DNA from 3 places in the Agrobacterium sp. 10T429 genome. Region 3 is predicted to be linked to each of the others. Evidence: predicted binding sites of a transcription regulator. Region 3 holds the regulator's gene; each other region holds the start of a gene.
The links. Region 3 encodes PhoB, which activates phosphate uptake and scavenging genes when phosphate is short. Its sites were predicted from a motif close to TGTCATNNANCTGTCAT; they were not measured.
Positions count from the first base shown of each region.

Region 1: a site for PhoB is predicted at 2,846-2,862, ahead of AC1DCP_RS19060 (BtaA family protein). Genes of this name have one in related genera too.
Region 2: a site for PhoB is predicted at 2,454-2,470, ahead of AC1DCP_RS08720 (DapH/DapD/GlmU-related protein). Genes of this name have one in related genera too.

Region 1 covers NZ_JBFTGV010000009.1:3,372-8,137, reverse strand. The annotation lists gene AC1DCP_RS19070 (glycoside hydrolase family 25 protein) at 1-593, opposite strand, end outside; gene AC1DCP_RS19065 (class I SAM-dependent methyltransferase) at 839-1,555, opposite strand; gene AC1DCP_RS19060 (BtaA family protein) at 1,552-2,802, opposite strand; gene AC1DCP_RS19055 (lytic transglycosylase domain-containing protein) at 3,097-4,176, opposite strand; gene AC1DCP_RS19050 (LysE family translocator) at 4,302-4,766, opposite strand, start outside.
Region 2 covers NZ_JBFTGV010000002.1:754,776-759,541, forward strand. The annotation lists gene AC1DCP_RS08705 (esterase-like activity of phytase family protein) at 1-1,322, shown strand, start outside; gene AC1DCP_RS08710 (YunG family protein) at 1,482-1,829, shown strand; gene AC1DCP_RS08715 (hypothetical protein) at 2,006-2,320, shown strand; gene AC1DCP_RS08720 (DapH/DapD/GlmU-related protein) at 2,508-3,140, shown strand; gene ppx (exopolyphosphatase) at 3,188-4,711, opposite strand; gene AC1DCP_RS08730 (RNA degradosome polyphosphate kinase) at 4,708-4,766, opposite strand, start outside.
Region 3 covers NZ_JBFTGV010000001.1:353,363-358,128, forward strand. The annotation lists gene pstA (phosphate ABC transporter permease PstA) at 1-874, shown strand, start outside; gene pstB (phosphate ABC transporter ATP-binding protein PstB) at 889-1,704, shown strand; gene phoU (phosphate signaling complex protein PhoU) at 1,803-2,528, shown strand; gene phoB (phosphate regulon transcriptional regulator PhoB) at 2,560-3,243, shown strand; gene AC1DCP_RS01745 (GcrA family cell cycle regulator) at 3,543-4,076, opposite strand; gene AC1DCP_RS01750 (aspartate aminotransferase family protein) at 4,507-4,766, shown strand, end outside.

The DNA.
Region 1 (4,766 bases), on a different contig from region 3:
AACTGGCCAACGAGGTTGTCGCGGTGGAAGTCGACCGAGGTGTAGATGATCGGGCGCTTGCCGTAATGGGCCTCGAGGCGGTCGAGGAAACGCTGCATCTCGGCACGGACGATGCCAGGAGCCGGGCGCGTCTTGCAGGTGGGGGAGGAGGGGTTCCATTCCACATCGAGAACGGGCGGCAGGGTGACGGCTTCCTTTGGCACGTTGCTGATGAACCAGTCGGCCTGAGCGTCCGCTGTCGAGCAGAAGTAGTAGAAATGGTATGGCGCGTGCAGGATATCTGCCGCCGCCGCACTGCGCCAATGGTCGCTGAATTTCGGATCGATGCGGTCTGAGCCTTCGGTGGCCTTGATGAAGACGAAGGAAACGCCGGATTTGCGAACGGTCCGCCAGTCGACGTCGCCATTCCATTTGGACACATCTATACCATGCACCTCGTGGCGATGCGGGTTGTTCGTGCCAAAATCCTGTGGGTCGGTATCGGAGAATTTCGGCTTGGAAACAGAAGCCGTTTCAAGCAAGTCATAGCTCGTGGACGTACAGCCGCCGATCAACAACATAGCCGACAAAAGTGCCGATAGACGCAGCCGCATTGGAACCCTGATGAATTATTGTTGCCCATCCGCAGCCGCAAAATGGCGCGCCGCGTCTCCCGATTTACCCATAACATGGTAAACAAGCCGTTATGGCAAGGGGCCGTGGCGTTTTTTCGGCTCGCAAGTCGCTGGATTCCAAGAGATTTGCGGTCTTTCAGTCCCAGTCGCGTATACTTGTAGGACCGTCGGCTGGCAGCGTCTCGCCCGCATTTGCAGAGGCGAGGCGCCGTAACCCTTGAAGATCAGGCGTCTGCCAGAATGCGGCTGACTTTTGGCTGCACTTCGGCGACCGGAAGCGTGATGATGGCCCGCCAAGCGTAACCTCGGGCAATCTCCTCGAATTCGAGATTACCGTCAAAACGGCCTGCCATGTTGGCCAGAACGTAACGGAGATTGGCGCGGGGCGTGACGTGGAAGCGGGTGAGCCATGCCTGCAAAAGTGCGCGGAACCACTTGGGCAACTGTTCCTGCTGGCCGAAATCGACGATGTGCAGCGAGCCGCCGGGCTTGAGAGCTGTCAGCGCCTGTTCGATCGCCTTTTCCCAGTCCGGTATCATCGAAAGCGCATAGGGGATCATGACTCGGTCGAAACCGTCCGGCTGACCGAATTCTGCGGCGCGGAAAGCGGTGGCGTCGGCCACGCGCAGAACGGGGCGTTCCGTCTTTCCGGTAAAATTCTCGGATGCGGTCAGCAGCATTTCGGCGGAGATATCGAGACCGAACAGTCTTGCTTCCGGAAACTTGCGGCTGGCCAGCAGCAGGTTGCGGCCGGTACCGCAGCCGACTTCAAGCAGCGTGCCACCCTTGGGCACGTCGAGGCCGGAAATGGTCCTGTCGCGGCCCAGAAGGTAATATTTGCGGGTAATATCGTAGATATGCCGCTGGTGGCGATACATGCGGTCCATCAGGCTCGCATGCGCCTCATCCGCAAGGCCGACATTCTCGCCAATGGTTTTCATGCCAGAGCCCTCTGATAGATATGGAAGCCGCCATAGATGGCCGAACGGTCCATGGCGTTGAGCTCATTGGAGCGTTCCTCTAGATAGATCCACTGATTGCGTATATCGGCCGAGAGACGGCCTTCAATCACGCTCTTTTCGGCGGCGGTGCGGAAGATGACGCGGGCGCCGGGAGCGGCGGTGCGGCTGATCTGCGACCACAATTCGTTGAGCTGCACGTCCGTCATCCAGTCCTGCGCATCGAGCAGAATGTAGCGATCGACGCCGTTTGCCGGCTTTTTGGAAAGCAGCTCGGTATAGGTGGCGTGGTGCACGGCAACGCGGGCGGTGTTGTTGCGGATCGTCTCGTAATATTCCCGCTTGAGATAAGCGGGCAGGGCACCCTCATGCGGCTCGGGATAACGGCGCGCGAAGGCCTGCCAAGCGAAATAATTGTCGCTGAGCGGAAAGTTGCAGGCAAGCTTTTCCAGCCGCTCCTTGAGGACGGAGGCGACTGTGCCGTCGTTGGAAAGGCTTGCCAGCTCGTCATATTGGCGGGGCGGAATGCCAAGGCCGAACAGCGAACTTTTTCGCTTCGTCAGCCAGCGCACCACCGGCTTGTCGAACAGCGGTGCGACCTTGCTGTCGAAGAACCGACGCTGTTCATCCAGCGTGCGGCTATTGGCCATTTCGGTCAGCTTGACGCCATGCAGGCGCGCCATAAGGTGGCCGGCGCCGATGAAACGGCCGAGCAGACCGGTGCGGTATATGTTCCTGTCGAATACCGAGATGCGGCGACGGCCGGATAGGGTGCGTTTCGACCAGTAGGCCTTGGTCGTGTCGTCGAGATGGTCGGCGATGAATCGGTCGTAGCCGTGACTATTGCTGCGCGTATTGGCGCGGCCGAACTGGCGAACCACATCCTGATGGGCCGGGAGATGGCGGAAGGCGGCAAGCTTCAGTTTGTTGAGGGCGATGTGATGCGGGTTGAGATCCACCACATCGATGCTGGTAGGGTTGCGGGATAGGTAGGCCAGCATGTTGCAGCCACCCGAGCCGATGGTGACGATGCGGTGGCCTTCAGCAAGCTCCATCGCTTCCATATCGATTTCCGGGTCTTCCCAGATTTGCGGATAAACCAGACCGGAAAAGAGAACCCCGAAGAACCGTTCGGAAAAACCGCTTTTCGAGAGCGCCTTGTGCTGGAGCAATGCGGACTTCAGTTTCGTATTCTTGCTGAAGCCGGTCTTGGGTGCCGCACTCGTCATATGTTCACCTCTCAATAGATTGAGAGGCGTCTACAGTCACGACGCTACAGTTTGATGACAGGGGTTGTGGGCCGACGTAACGAATCGAAAAGGCGGTATGAAACCAACTCGGGTCTCAAGCTTTGATTTGGATGCGGCGTCATCCTCGGGCTTGTACCGAGGATCTAAGCACATATCGTAAAATCAAAAGCTTGCAGATCCCAGGGACAAGCCCGAGGATGACAAAAGTGACGTGCTCGACGTTTTTAAGAAAAGCTGCTTTGCTGCATTGTAGTCCCGGTGCTGCTCAAAGGCTTACTTGCGCAGAACGTGCAGCATGCCCTTGCGCTTGGCATCGTAATAATAACCGCGTGCATAAAGCCTGACAGCATTGTCCCGGTTGTTGTCGGCAACAAGCCAGGCGCCGCTCAGATATTTGACGGCATATTTGAGGTTGGTTTCGGCATCGAACAGGCCAGAGGCGGGGCCATCAAAGCCCATGGAGCGGGCCGTGGCGTGCTTGATCTGCATCAGGCCGAAGTGGCCGCCATTATAGGCGCCGGGATTGTATCTGCTTTCACGCTGCACCACGCGATGCACCAGATCTTCCGGCACATTATACATGACAGCGTATTTCGAAATAAGCCCGCTCAGCTTTTCACGTCCGGCCGGCGCGGATTTGTACGGCGCCGTCATCGTTTCGTTCTGCCGGATAGCGGCAAGGGCGGCGTTGGTCGGGCCGGCCGCATAGGCCAGAACCGTGCTGTCCGGCTTCGGCAGTGGAATGACTTTCCGCTCCGCGGTCAGTTCGGTACCGATCGACGGCGTTCCGGGCGGCGGCGGTGCGGGCGGGAAGCTGCCCTTGACGGCAACCACCTGCGGCAGGTCGGCGGCAGAGTTGTGGGCCGCCGGTTTCGCGGCGGCACTTGCGGTTTCGATCGCTGCGGCTGCCGGCGTTGCGGCGTGCGGTGCAAGTGCCGCAGCCGTCGTCGGCGCGGCTGTCGTTACCGTTGCCTGCGCGACCTCTGTCTGTTGTTGCTGCGGCTGCATCTGGGTTGGGCTTGCCACTGCCGCTGCAATTTCCGCTGCCGGCGGCAGCGCCACGCGGCCACCCTTGACGGCGGCGACGGTTGGAAGCGATTCGGGCTGGGAAGAGGCTGCCACGTCAGTGGCATGTGCTGCCGGTGCGGCGGCATCAGCCGGGGTACCAGCCGTTTCCGACTGTGCGGAGGCTTGTGCCGGTGCGGTTTGGTTGACTGCGGCTATTTTCGGGCCGTTCGGCCCTTCCTTTGCGGCATATTCGACGCTGGTGCATCCGACCAAAGCCAGTGCAAGGCCCACCGTGGAAGACAGAAGAAGTGCGCTTCTTCCGCGGAATTTTGCCGAATTTCGCATGTTGCCGCCTTCGTTATGCCTGTCTGTCGATACCCCCGCGTCGAGCGAAGCAGGCAGTGTCCCATCGAGCCTTCATTAACCTATTGTAAGGATAGCGGCAAGCCGGGACGTGGCGTCGCGGTTTTTCAGGCGGCGATGCGGCGGTATCCGGCGCTGACGGCACGGCCAGAAATGAAGTGAGTGCGGTATTTCGGCCGGATTTTTTTGTTGCCGGACATGCGGCGCACCAGTGCCAGCGTGGAGCCGGCGAAGAGTGCCTGCGCTGCCAGAATGCCAAGTGCCAGCAACAGGATTGCGGCCTGCGCTACGGCCAGCGTTTCGACCGCATTGCCGGAGGTGGAAACGAATTGCGGCAACAGTGCCAGGAAGAACATGAAATAGCGCGGACGCAACGCTGCAATGGCGTAGCAATCACGGAAAATGCCGCTGGATGATTTGCCGGGCAGATTGTCATTGTCTGCATTGGCTGCCTGGGCGGCGGGGGTGGCAAAGGTCCATAACACGAAAAGAATCAGCCAGCCGATACCCGTCCACTGAACGATTTCCACAAAGGCATGCGGCAGATAGGCAAGGCCAGCCGCTGGAATCGC
Region 2 (4,766 bases), on a different contig from region 3:
TTGCGCTCGCAACCGCATCCCATGCAGAGCAGGAGTTTTCGGCAAAGCTGGTCTCGCACGCCATTCTGCCCGCCAACACCATCATCGCAGCACCTGCCGATGCGCCGGAATACCTCAAGACATCCGCCAAGTTCACGACGGCCGACCGCAAGCGCGCCGAGGGTCTCGGCACCGTGCCCGGCAAGGATGGCGTTCGCCCGACCGGCCTCTCCATGCCGTTCAACGGCCAGGCCATGCAGGGCTTTTCCGGCATCAAGGCCATGGAGGACGGCAGCTTCTGGAGCCTTTCCGATAATGGTTTCGGCTCGAAGCTCAACTCCAGCGACGCCATGCTGATGCTCCACCACATCAAATTCGACTGGGATGCCGGCAAGGTCAACGCGCTGGAGACGGTGTTCCTTTCCGACCCGGACAAGAAAGCTCCCTTCCCCATCGTCATGGAAGGTTCGACCAAACGTTACCTGACGGGCGCCGACTTCGACGTCGAATCCATTCAGCCCGTTGCCGACGGCTTCTGGGTGGGCGAAGAGTTCGGTCCCTACATCCTGAAATTCACCCGCGACGGCAAGCTGACCGACGTCATCGCCACCAAGGCCGGCGATATCGAGGTGAAGTCCCCGGATCATCCGACCCTGGCACTGCCCGGCAACCCCACGCAGAAAATGCCCGCTTTCAACCTGAAACGATCAGGTGGTTATGAAGGCATGGCGCTCTCCAAGGACGGCTCGAAGCTTTACGGCCTTCTCGAAGGCCCGCTCTACACCGCCGAAGGTCAGGTCGAAAAGACCGAAGACGGCTCAACCGCCCTTCGCATCATCGAGCTCGATACCGCCAAGAAGGAATGGACAGGCCGCACCTGGCTCTACCCGCTGGCGCAAGGTGGCGAAGCCATCGGCGATTTCAACATGCTGGACGAGAGCACCGCGCTGGTCATCGAGCGTGACAATGGCGCCGGCACCGCCGACAAGGCCTGCGCTGACCCGAAGAAGCCGGATGTAAACTGCTTTGCCGTACCTTCCAAGGTCAAGCGCATCTACAAGATCGAATTCAACGACGCCAATGCCGGCAAGGCAGCGCGCAAGATCGGCTATATCGATCTGCTGAAGATCTCCGATCCTGATAACAGGAAGCGTCAGGGCGGCGGCAACGGTTTCTACGACATGCCGTTCGTGACCATCGAGAATGTCGACCGTGTCGACGCCACCCATATCATCGTCGGCAACGACAACAACCTGCCCTTCTCGGCCGGTCGTGCGCTGGACAAGGCTGACGACAACGAGTTCGTCCTGCTGGAAGTCAAGGACCTTCTCGACGCGAAGTAAGGAAAAGGGTGCCGGAATTCGTTCCGGCACCGTCAGCGCATCGGCGCAATCTCAACTGAACGGAGCGTTCCTGCGGCCTGCAAAAGGAAGCGAGGCGCTCCGTTACTGTACCGACCCAACCTGACCCGGAACCCGGTTCCGAAACAGGAAAGACCCGTCATGCAGGACAATGCCGAACGACTGTATTACGCCCTGAGGAAAAGCTGGTCGCTGGAAACCAGCAGCCTGTGGTCGAGAGAAAACCCAGCCAGGGGGCAAGGCGGCGTTACAGCTCTTGTGGTGCAGGATATTTTCGGTGGCGACCTCGCCAAAACCGTCGTTAGCGGCGCCGACCATTTCTACAATATCGTCAACGGCATCCGCTGGGATTTCACCTTCACCCAGTTCGATATTCCGGTCGGTTACGAGGACAGGCCCGCCACCCGCACGGAGGCGATGGCAAGGGCCACGCCCCTGCAATATGCCTATCTCAGCGCCTGTATCAGGAAGGCGCTGGGGCACGGTTGAATAATAACGGCTTGTAGCGAGGCGACCGGTTTGTCTCGGCGACAAACCGATTTCGGTCTGTCGTGTTTTTCGTTTGCGGTTTCAAATCCACAACTTCAGCTTCTCCTCTCAAAGCAGACACAATCCATGGCATAGTACCGCAGGTAAACGAGGTGTGCCGAGAGGAGAGTTGTGCGATGAGTGAGAGCTGCCCGGTCCTGACGCCCGCCGAACGGCAGGTTCAGGATATATTGCAACGGACAGAATCGGCGATGGTGTCCACTATTTTCGCAGCGCTTGAGCGGGCAAGCAAACAGGCTGCTGACGAACTCCAGTCAATCGGGTCTGAAATACAGCCACCGCCTCATGACTATTTTGCCGCTGTCGCACACCAGCAGCTTTTCCTGCTGCTATGCGGAGCCGACCTGGAAACATTCGAGGGCGGAGATCCCGAAGTCGCGCGTCACATCATTCAGAATGCCCAAAACATATCCGATCATTACTGGAAGTAAAAAAGCTGCGACCGCGGATGGTTCCGGCGGCTGACGGCGCTGTGTGAAGCCTGATTTCGTTCCAAGCAAAGCGCGTACACGATCTGCATTTCAAAAGGATATCTGGCCTAATCGGCTTGCCTTCGCAATTTCATGTCATATGCCCTTCATAGTCCCCGGTTACGCAGGCCGAAATCCGGAGACAGGCATGCACTCAACCGCACAACTCAATCGCCCCAAGCTCGCAGAGACAGTTATCCATTCGACGGCAAGCATAAGGGACTCGAACATAGGTAGCTGCTGCGAAATTTTGGCCGATACCTCTCTGCACAACGTCGAACTCGGGAATTACTCCTACCTCGGACCCCGTTGTATTGTCGGTGATGCGACAATCGGGAAATTCTGCGCTATTGCCGCGGACGTCAGGATTGGCGCACCGAACCATCCAATGGACCGACCGTCCATGCACCGTTTCAGCTACTGCCCGGAATATTACGCTACAGAGGCGGTGCGCGACCACGCTTTTTTCGATCGCCGCAAGGAGGATCGCGCCGTCATCGGTCACGATGTCTGGATCGGTCACGGGGTCATCGTGTTGCCGGGCGTGAAGGTTGGAGACGGCGCCGTGCTCGCAGCAGGCGCGGTCGTCACCAAGGACGTGCCGCCCTACACCATCGTCGGCGGTGTTCCCGCGAAGATCATTCGCGAGCGGTTTTCGCAAACCGTGGCGGGGAAGCTTGCCAAAATCGCCTGGTGGGACTGGCCCTTCGAGACGATCATGGCGCGGCTAGCCGACTTTCAATCAAGCGATATCGACGCCTTTTGTCAGCGCTGGTCCTAGTATAGCTCCACAACTGTCTGCGGTGCCAAATGGCCGGCGTCTGCCCGTTACTCGAACACAAACGCCAACCGCTTGCCCGTCAGTTTCGCCAGTTGCTGCAGGCGTCCGTCCAGACGCTCGCCGGCAAAATCGCAATAGGCGTGTGGTACGACGAATTCCAGATCCAGATCCGGATTGGTGGATTTGCGGAATTTCAGGTGATCGACGACACCGGGCATGGAGGCTGAGAAGAGGTAAACGACGCGCAGCAGGCCGCCGAGCAACTTGCCGAGTTCCAGCAGGCGGTCACCCGCCATGGCGGCGAGCGGCTGTGTGGTGCCGTTGTCGTTCAACCCTTCGAAGCGGTAATAATTGGCAAGCGCAATATAAGCGCGGCCCGGATGGGTGATCGCCACGAAGGAGGAGTGGGCGATGATGTTGAGCGCCTGCAGACCGCGATAGTCCGGATGTGCACGCCAGCTGATATCGGCGAGAAGGCAGGCCGCCTGCCGGTAACGGCTTTCCTCTTCCGTCTCCTCGATGCCGAAGACCGGAAAGGTGCGGCCGCTCCAGTCGGCCAGTTCGCGCGCATGTTCGGGCGAACGGGCACGCAGAATGGCAAGCTCGTCGGCCGTGACCAGCAGCGGGTCGGTATCCCGCTCCGCTTCCGTCAGCAGCGAATAAAGATAACCTTCGCGCACGCCCTGCGCCGAGAAGGCGATCGTTGCCGGCTTCATCGCCTTTAGAACTTCACGCATGGCGATGGCGCCGAACGGCAGAAGCGAACGGCGGTTCTTGGAGACCGCCTGCCAGGCCGGGTCCTTGCTGTCCCTGGAGACGATGACTTCTTCCAGAAAATTCAGCATTTCCGCCAGCGGCAATTCATATCCCTGCATCATGTGCAGCGGATAACCCGTGATCTCCATGTGCAGCTTGGCGATGTTTCGCCACGTGCCGCCCACGGCATAAAAGGTACGCCCCTCGCCGGCCGCTAGCAGCTTTGCGAAGGATTTGACGTGCTTGCGGGCAATGGTCGTCGCCTTCTCCAGCGAACCATCCGATTGCTCCGACAACCGAAGGCCGCCGAGCGGCAGGGTGATGCCCTCGCCGCAGTTCTTGCCCTTGATGTCGATGAGTTCCAGCGAACCGCCGCCCAGGTCGCCTGCAATGCCATCCGGGTCGTGGAAACCGCTGATCACGCCATAGGCGGAATAAAGCGCTTCCTTTTCGCCGGATAGGACCTCGATCTCGCAACCCAGTATGGCTTCGGCTTCACGGATGAAATCCGGGCCGTTTTCCGCTTCACGCGCTGCCGCTGTCGCCAGTACGTAGAGTTGCTGCGCCTGCGCCTGTTCGGAAAGCGCATGGAAGCGACGCAGTGCCATCAAAGCCCGGCTAACGCCTTCCTCATGCATCCGGCCCGTGAGGGCCAGTCCCTTGCCGAGACCGCAAAGGACCTTTTCGTTGAACAGCACGGCGGGCGCGCGGGAAAGACCTTCATATACGACGAGACGAACGGAGTTCGAACCAATATCTATGACGGAAACGGGGGCAAGGCCGGTCAGCCGCCCCTGTGCTTCTGATCGAGTCATTCAGCCTGTTTCTTGCGGGAAGAAATCAACCCGGCAATCAATTTGGGCGCACTTG
Region 3 (4,766 bases):
CAGCGTCACGCTTCTGGCGTCGGGTGATGTCGACAGCGCCTTCAAGGGCCAGGTCGACATGTCGGGGGATGAAGCAAACCGCCGCATCTCGAACCAGCAGCTCGGCTGGATGAACCAGCTCGTGGAAAGCGGACAGCTTGGCAAGCATTTCAATACCGGCATCTTCGTCAACGGCGCTTCGAGCCGTCCGGAAGCCGCGGGTGTTGGCGTTGCGCTGATCGGCTCGTTCTACATGATGCTGATCGTGCTGGTGCTGTCGCTGCCGATCGGTGTTGCGGCCTCCATCTATCTGGAGGAATTTGCCCCCAAGAACCGTTTGACGGACCTTATCGAGGTCAACATCAACAATCTGGCGGCTGTTCCCTCCATTGTTTACGGTCTGCTCGGTCTCTCCGTCTTCATCAACTTCATGGGCTTTCCACGCTCGGCCTCGCTGGTCGGCGGCCTCGTCCTGACGCTGATGACCCTGCCGACGATCATCATCGCCACCCGCGCTGCATTGAAGGCCGTGCCGCCGTCGATCCGCGCCGCCGCACTCGGTCTTGGCGCTTCCAAGATGCAGACGATTTTCCATCACGTCCTGCCGCTGGCAATGCCTGGCATTCTGACCGGCACCATCATCGGTCTCGCCCACGCACTGGGCGAAACGGCGCCGCTGCTTCTGATCGGCATGGTGGCATTCGTCGCGAACTATCCGACAACGCCTATGGATCCGTCCACGGCCCTGCCGGTGCAGATTTACATGTGGGCGAACGAAGCTGAGCGTGCCTTTGTCGAACGGACATCTGGCGCTATCATCATCCTGCTTCTGTTCCTCATTCTCATGAATGTTGGCGCAATCCTGTTGCGTCGCCGCTTTGAGCGGCGCTGGTAGAGGGAGCTAGAGCAATGAACATGTTGTCGGAAGCAGCAGTTGAAAAGGCGCTGGACAAGAAAATGAATGAAGTCTCATACAAGATGATCGGCAAGGATGTTTCGGTTTATTACGGCGAAAAGCGCGCGCTTTACGACGTGAACCTCAATGTCCGCGAAAACACGGTGACTGCACTTATCGGCCCGTCCGGTTGCGGTAAATCCACTTTCCTGCGCACCTTGAACCGCATGAACGACACGATCGACGGTTGCCGGGTCACCGGCAAGATCACGCTCGATACCGACGATATCTACGATCAGCAGATCGACGTCGTGGAACTGCGTGCCCGCGTCGGCATGGTGTTCCAGAAGCCGAACCCGTTTCCGAAGACGATTTATGAGAACATCGCCTACGGCCCGCGTATCCACGGTCTCGCCCGCAACAAGGCGGATATGGACCAGATCGTCGAGCATAGCCTGCAGAAAGCGGGTCTCTGGAACGAGGTGAAGGATCGTTTGCTGGAATCCGGCACGGGCCTCTCCGGTGGCCAGCAGCAGCGTCTGTGCATCGCACGCGCGGTTGCCGTCAGCCCGGAAGTGATCCTGATGGACGAGCCGTGCTCGGCGTTGGATCCGATCGCGACTGCGAAGGTCGAGGAACTCATCCACGAACTGCGCACCAACTACACCATCGTCATCGTCACGCACTCCATGCAGCAGGCGGCGCGCGTTTCCCAGCGTACGGCCATGTTCCATCTTGGTCACCTTGTCGAAGAAAACGAAACCGACAAGATGTTCACCAATCCGGACGACCAGCGCACGCAGGACTACATCATGGGCCGCTTCGGCTGATCCCCGGCCGGTGCTTTATCGTAACCGTACAAGACTGGTGCCTCTGCCGTGCCCCGCTGTTGGGCACGCGCATGCAGGCCAAGCCGGAGGAATAGACCATGACACAGACAACGACCCATTCGCATATCCTGTCTGCCTATGACGACGAACTGAAGTTTCTGACGCGCCGCATCGCCGAAATGGGCGGTCTTGCCGAGCAGATGTGCGGTGACGCCGTGCGCGCACTCGTCAATTCCGATGCTGCGCTCGCGCAGAAGGTCATTTCGGACGATACCATTCTCGACCATGCTGAGCGCGAAATTGGCGACAAGGCGATCGTAACCATCGCCAAGCGTCAGCCGATGGCGGCAGACCTTCGCGAGATCATCGGCACCCTGCGTATCGCCGCCGATCTCGAACGCGTCGGCGATCTTGGCAAGAACACGGCCAAGCGCGTTATCGCTGTCGCCGGCACCGGCGTTCCGCGCAAGCTCGCCCGCGGCATCGAGCATCTGTCCGACCTGGCGCTGGTGCAGCTCAAGGAAGTCCTCGACGTCTATTCCACGCGTTCCGCCGAAAAGGCCAATGCGATCCGTGAACGCGACGAGGAAATCGATGCCATGTACACGTCGCTCTTCCGGGAGCTTCTGACCTACATGATGGAAGACCCGCGCAACATCACCACCTGCACGCATCTTCTGTTCTGCGCCAAGAACATCGAGCGTATCGGCGATCATGCGACGAATATCGCAGAGACGATCTATTACATGACCACTGGCAGCCAGCCGGAGGGCGAGCGTCCGAAGGACGACAGTTCCAACACGCTTGGTTCGGTGACCGAGTAACAGACAAGCAGAAGCTTGCGGAGTTCAGCATATGGTGCCCAAGATTGCAGTTGTGGAAGACGAGGAAGCGCTGAGCGTCCTGCTTCGTTACAATCTCGAGGCTGAGGGATACGACGTCGACACGATACCCCGTGGCGATGAGGCGGAAATCAGGCTGCAGGAGCGCATTCCGGATCTTCTCATCCTGGACTGGATGTTGCCCGGTGTCTCCGGTATCGAACTGTGCCGGCGCTTGAGAATGCGGCCGGAAACAGAACGCCTGCCCATCATCATGCTGACGGCGCGTGGCGAAGAGAGCGAACGGGTTCGCGGTCTCGCTACCGGCGCTGACGATTATGTCGTCAAGCCGTTCTCGACGCCGGAACTCATGGCCCGGGTCAAGGCCATGTTGCGCCGGGCCCGTCCGGAGGTTCTGTCGTCGGTGCTCAAATGCGGCGATATCGAACTGGACCGCGAGACCCATCGCGTTCACCGCAAAAGCCGCGAAGTGCGCCTCGGCCCGACGGAATTCCGCTTGCTGGAATTCCTGATGACGTCGCCGGGTCGGGTGTTTTCCCGCTCGCAATTGCTGGATGGCGTCTGGGGTCATGATATCTATGTCGACGAGCGTACTGTCGATGTGCATGTCGGACGTCTGCGCAAGGCCCTGAATTTCTCGCACATGCAGGATGTCATCCGCACGGTGCGTGGTGCGGGATATTCGATGGAAGCCTGAGCGATGCGGAACCAGATAGTTTCGCTGGCGAAGTAGTGCACCAAAAAATCAGGAAGCCCGAAATCTGAAACGATTTCGGGCTTTTTCAATATGAATATCCGCCAAACTCGATGCCATTGTCCGTTTTGACCGGAGGAGATCGGCGGCGCGTTGAAATCCGGATTGAAGGGTCACGCCCGATGGTAAGGGGAAAGGGTGAGGCCTGCCATCAAGCCGCCCAGAAAGCGGCTTTATTTTTGTCATAAAAAAACGGGCCCGAAGGCCCGTAATTTTTGAGTGCTGAATGCGTGCCGCAACACTCAAGCCTTGCGGCGCTCGCTCACCGGCTGGTAGGCGAGTTTCGCATGGAACTTGCAATAGGGCGAAGATTCCAGCGCTTCACAACCGCAGAAATGGAAGTCGTCCTTCAGCGGATCGCCAACCGGCCATTTGCAGGTGCGCTCGGTCAGTTCCGTCAGCGTCAGGCGACGGGAAATCGGCGTGACAACGTTCTTGGAAGGAACGTAATCGAGAACCTGCGCGGTCTCGATATCGATCTCCTCGTGCAGCGCCGTTGCCGCGTTCGAACGGGTGAGGATGCGTGCCGGTGCCGCGTTGACGCGACCTGCGAAAGTCGTCGCACGCGGGGCAGGGGCAGCGGTGCGCTTCGGCGCGGAGCGTGCCGAAGTCACTGGACCGCCAGCCTTGACGCGTCCCGGCAGATTGAGACGATGGACCTTGCCGATCACGGCATTACGGCTGACGCCGCCCAGCTGCGCTGCAATCTGGCTGGCGCTAAGGCCCTCGGACCACAATTTCTTGAGCTTTTCGACTCGTTCGTCTGTCCAGTTCATGCCGCTTCTCCGCTTGTCGCGTGTATTTTCGGCAGAATCCCTCTCCGTCTCGCGCGCATGCCGCAAGCGTGGTTTCCGCCTGATTTTCGGTGACTAGTTCCGCCGCAATGCAGTCTAGTAATTAGCGATTAACCTAGTGCCAGCCCGACTCCGTGGCAAGAGTCGCGGGAATCATCTGGAATCGATTTTCCGGTTTTCCCCAACTTGCTGGCGTATTGAGTCTGAAAGGCAACACCTTGGGGCTGGCCCGCCGCCGCATACTAGTGCTTGAGAAGCCCGGGAAACGCTGACTTTTGTTGACATCGGCAAACGAAGTGACAATAGTGCCCCTGCCGCCGCAAGGCGGCATTTTGATTTTCAGGCGAGGGATAACCCCGCAAGCCTATTGACAACAGTTTGACAGCGCATCTGCGCAAGGAGTGATACAGCCATGGCCGAAGCCGGCGCGCCATTGTTTGATACGTTTTCAAGAGCCCCCTTGCGCTTCGAGCGCGGTGAGGGTGTATGGCTGTTCACGGAAAGCGGCGAGCGATATCTGGATTTTGCGGCCGGTGTTGCTGTCAACTCGCTGGGCCACGCCCATCCTCACCTCGTTGATGCGATCAAGACGCAGGCCGAGAAGGTCTGGCACGTCTCGAACCTTTATGAAGTACCGGGACAGGAAAAACTCGCCAGGCGCCTGACGGAAGC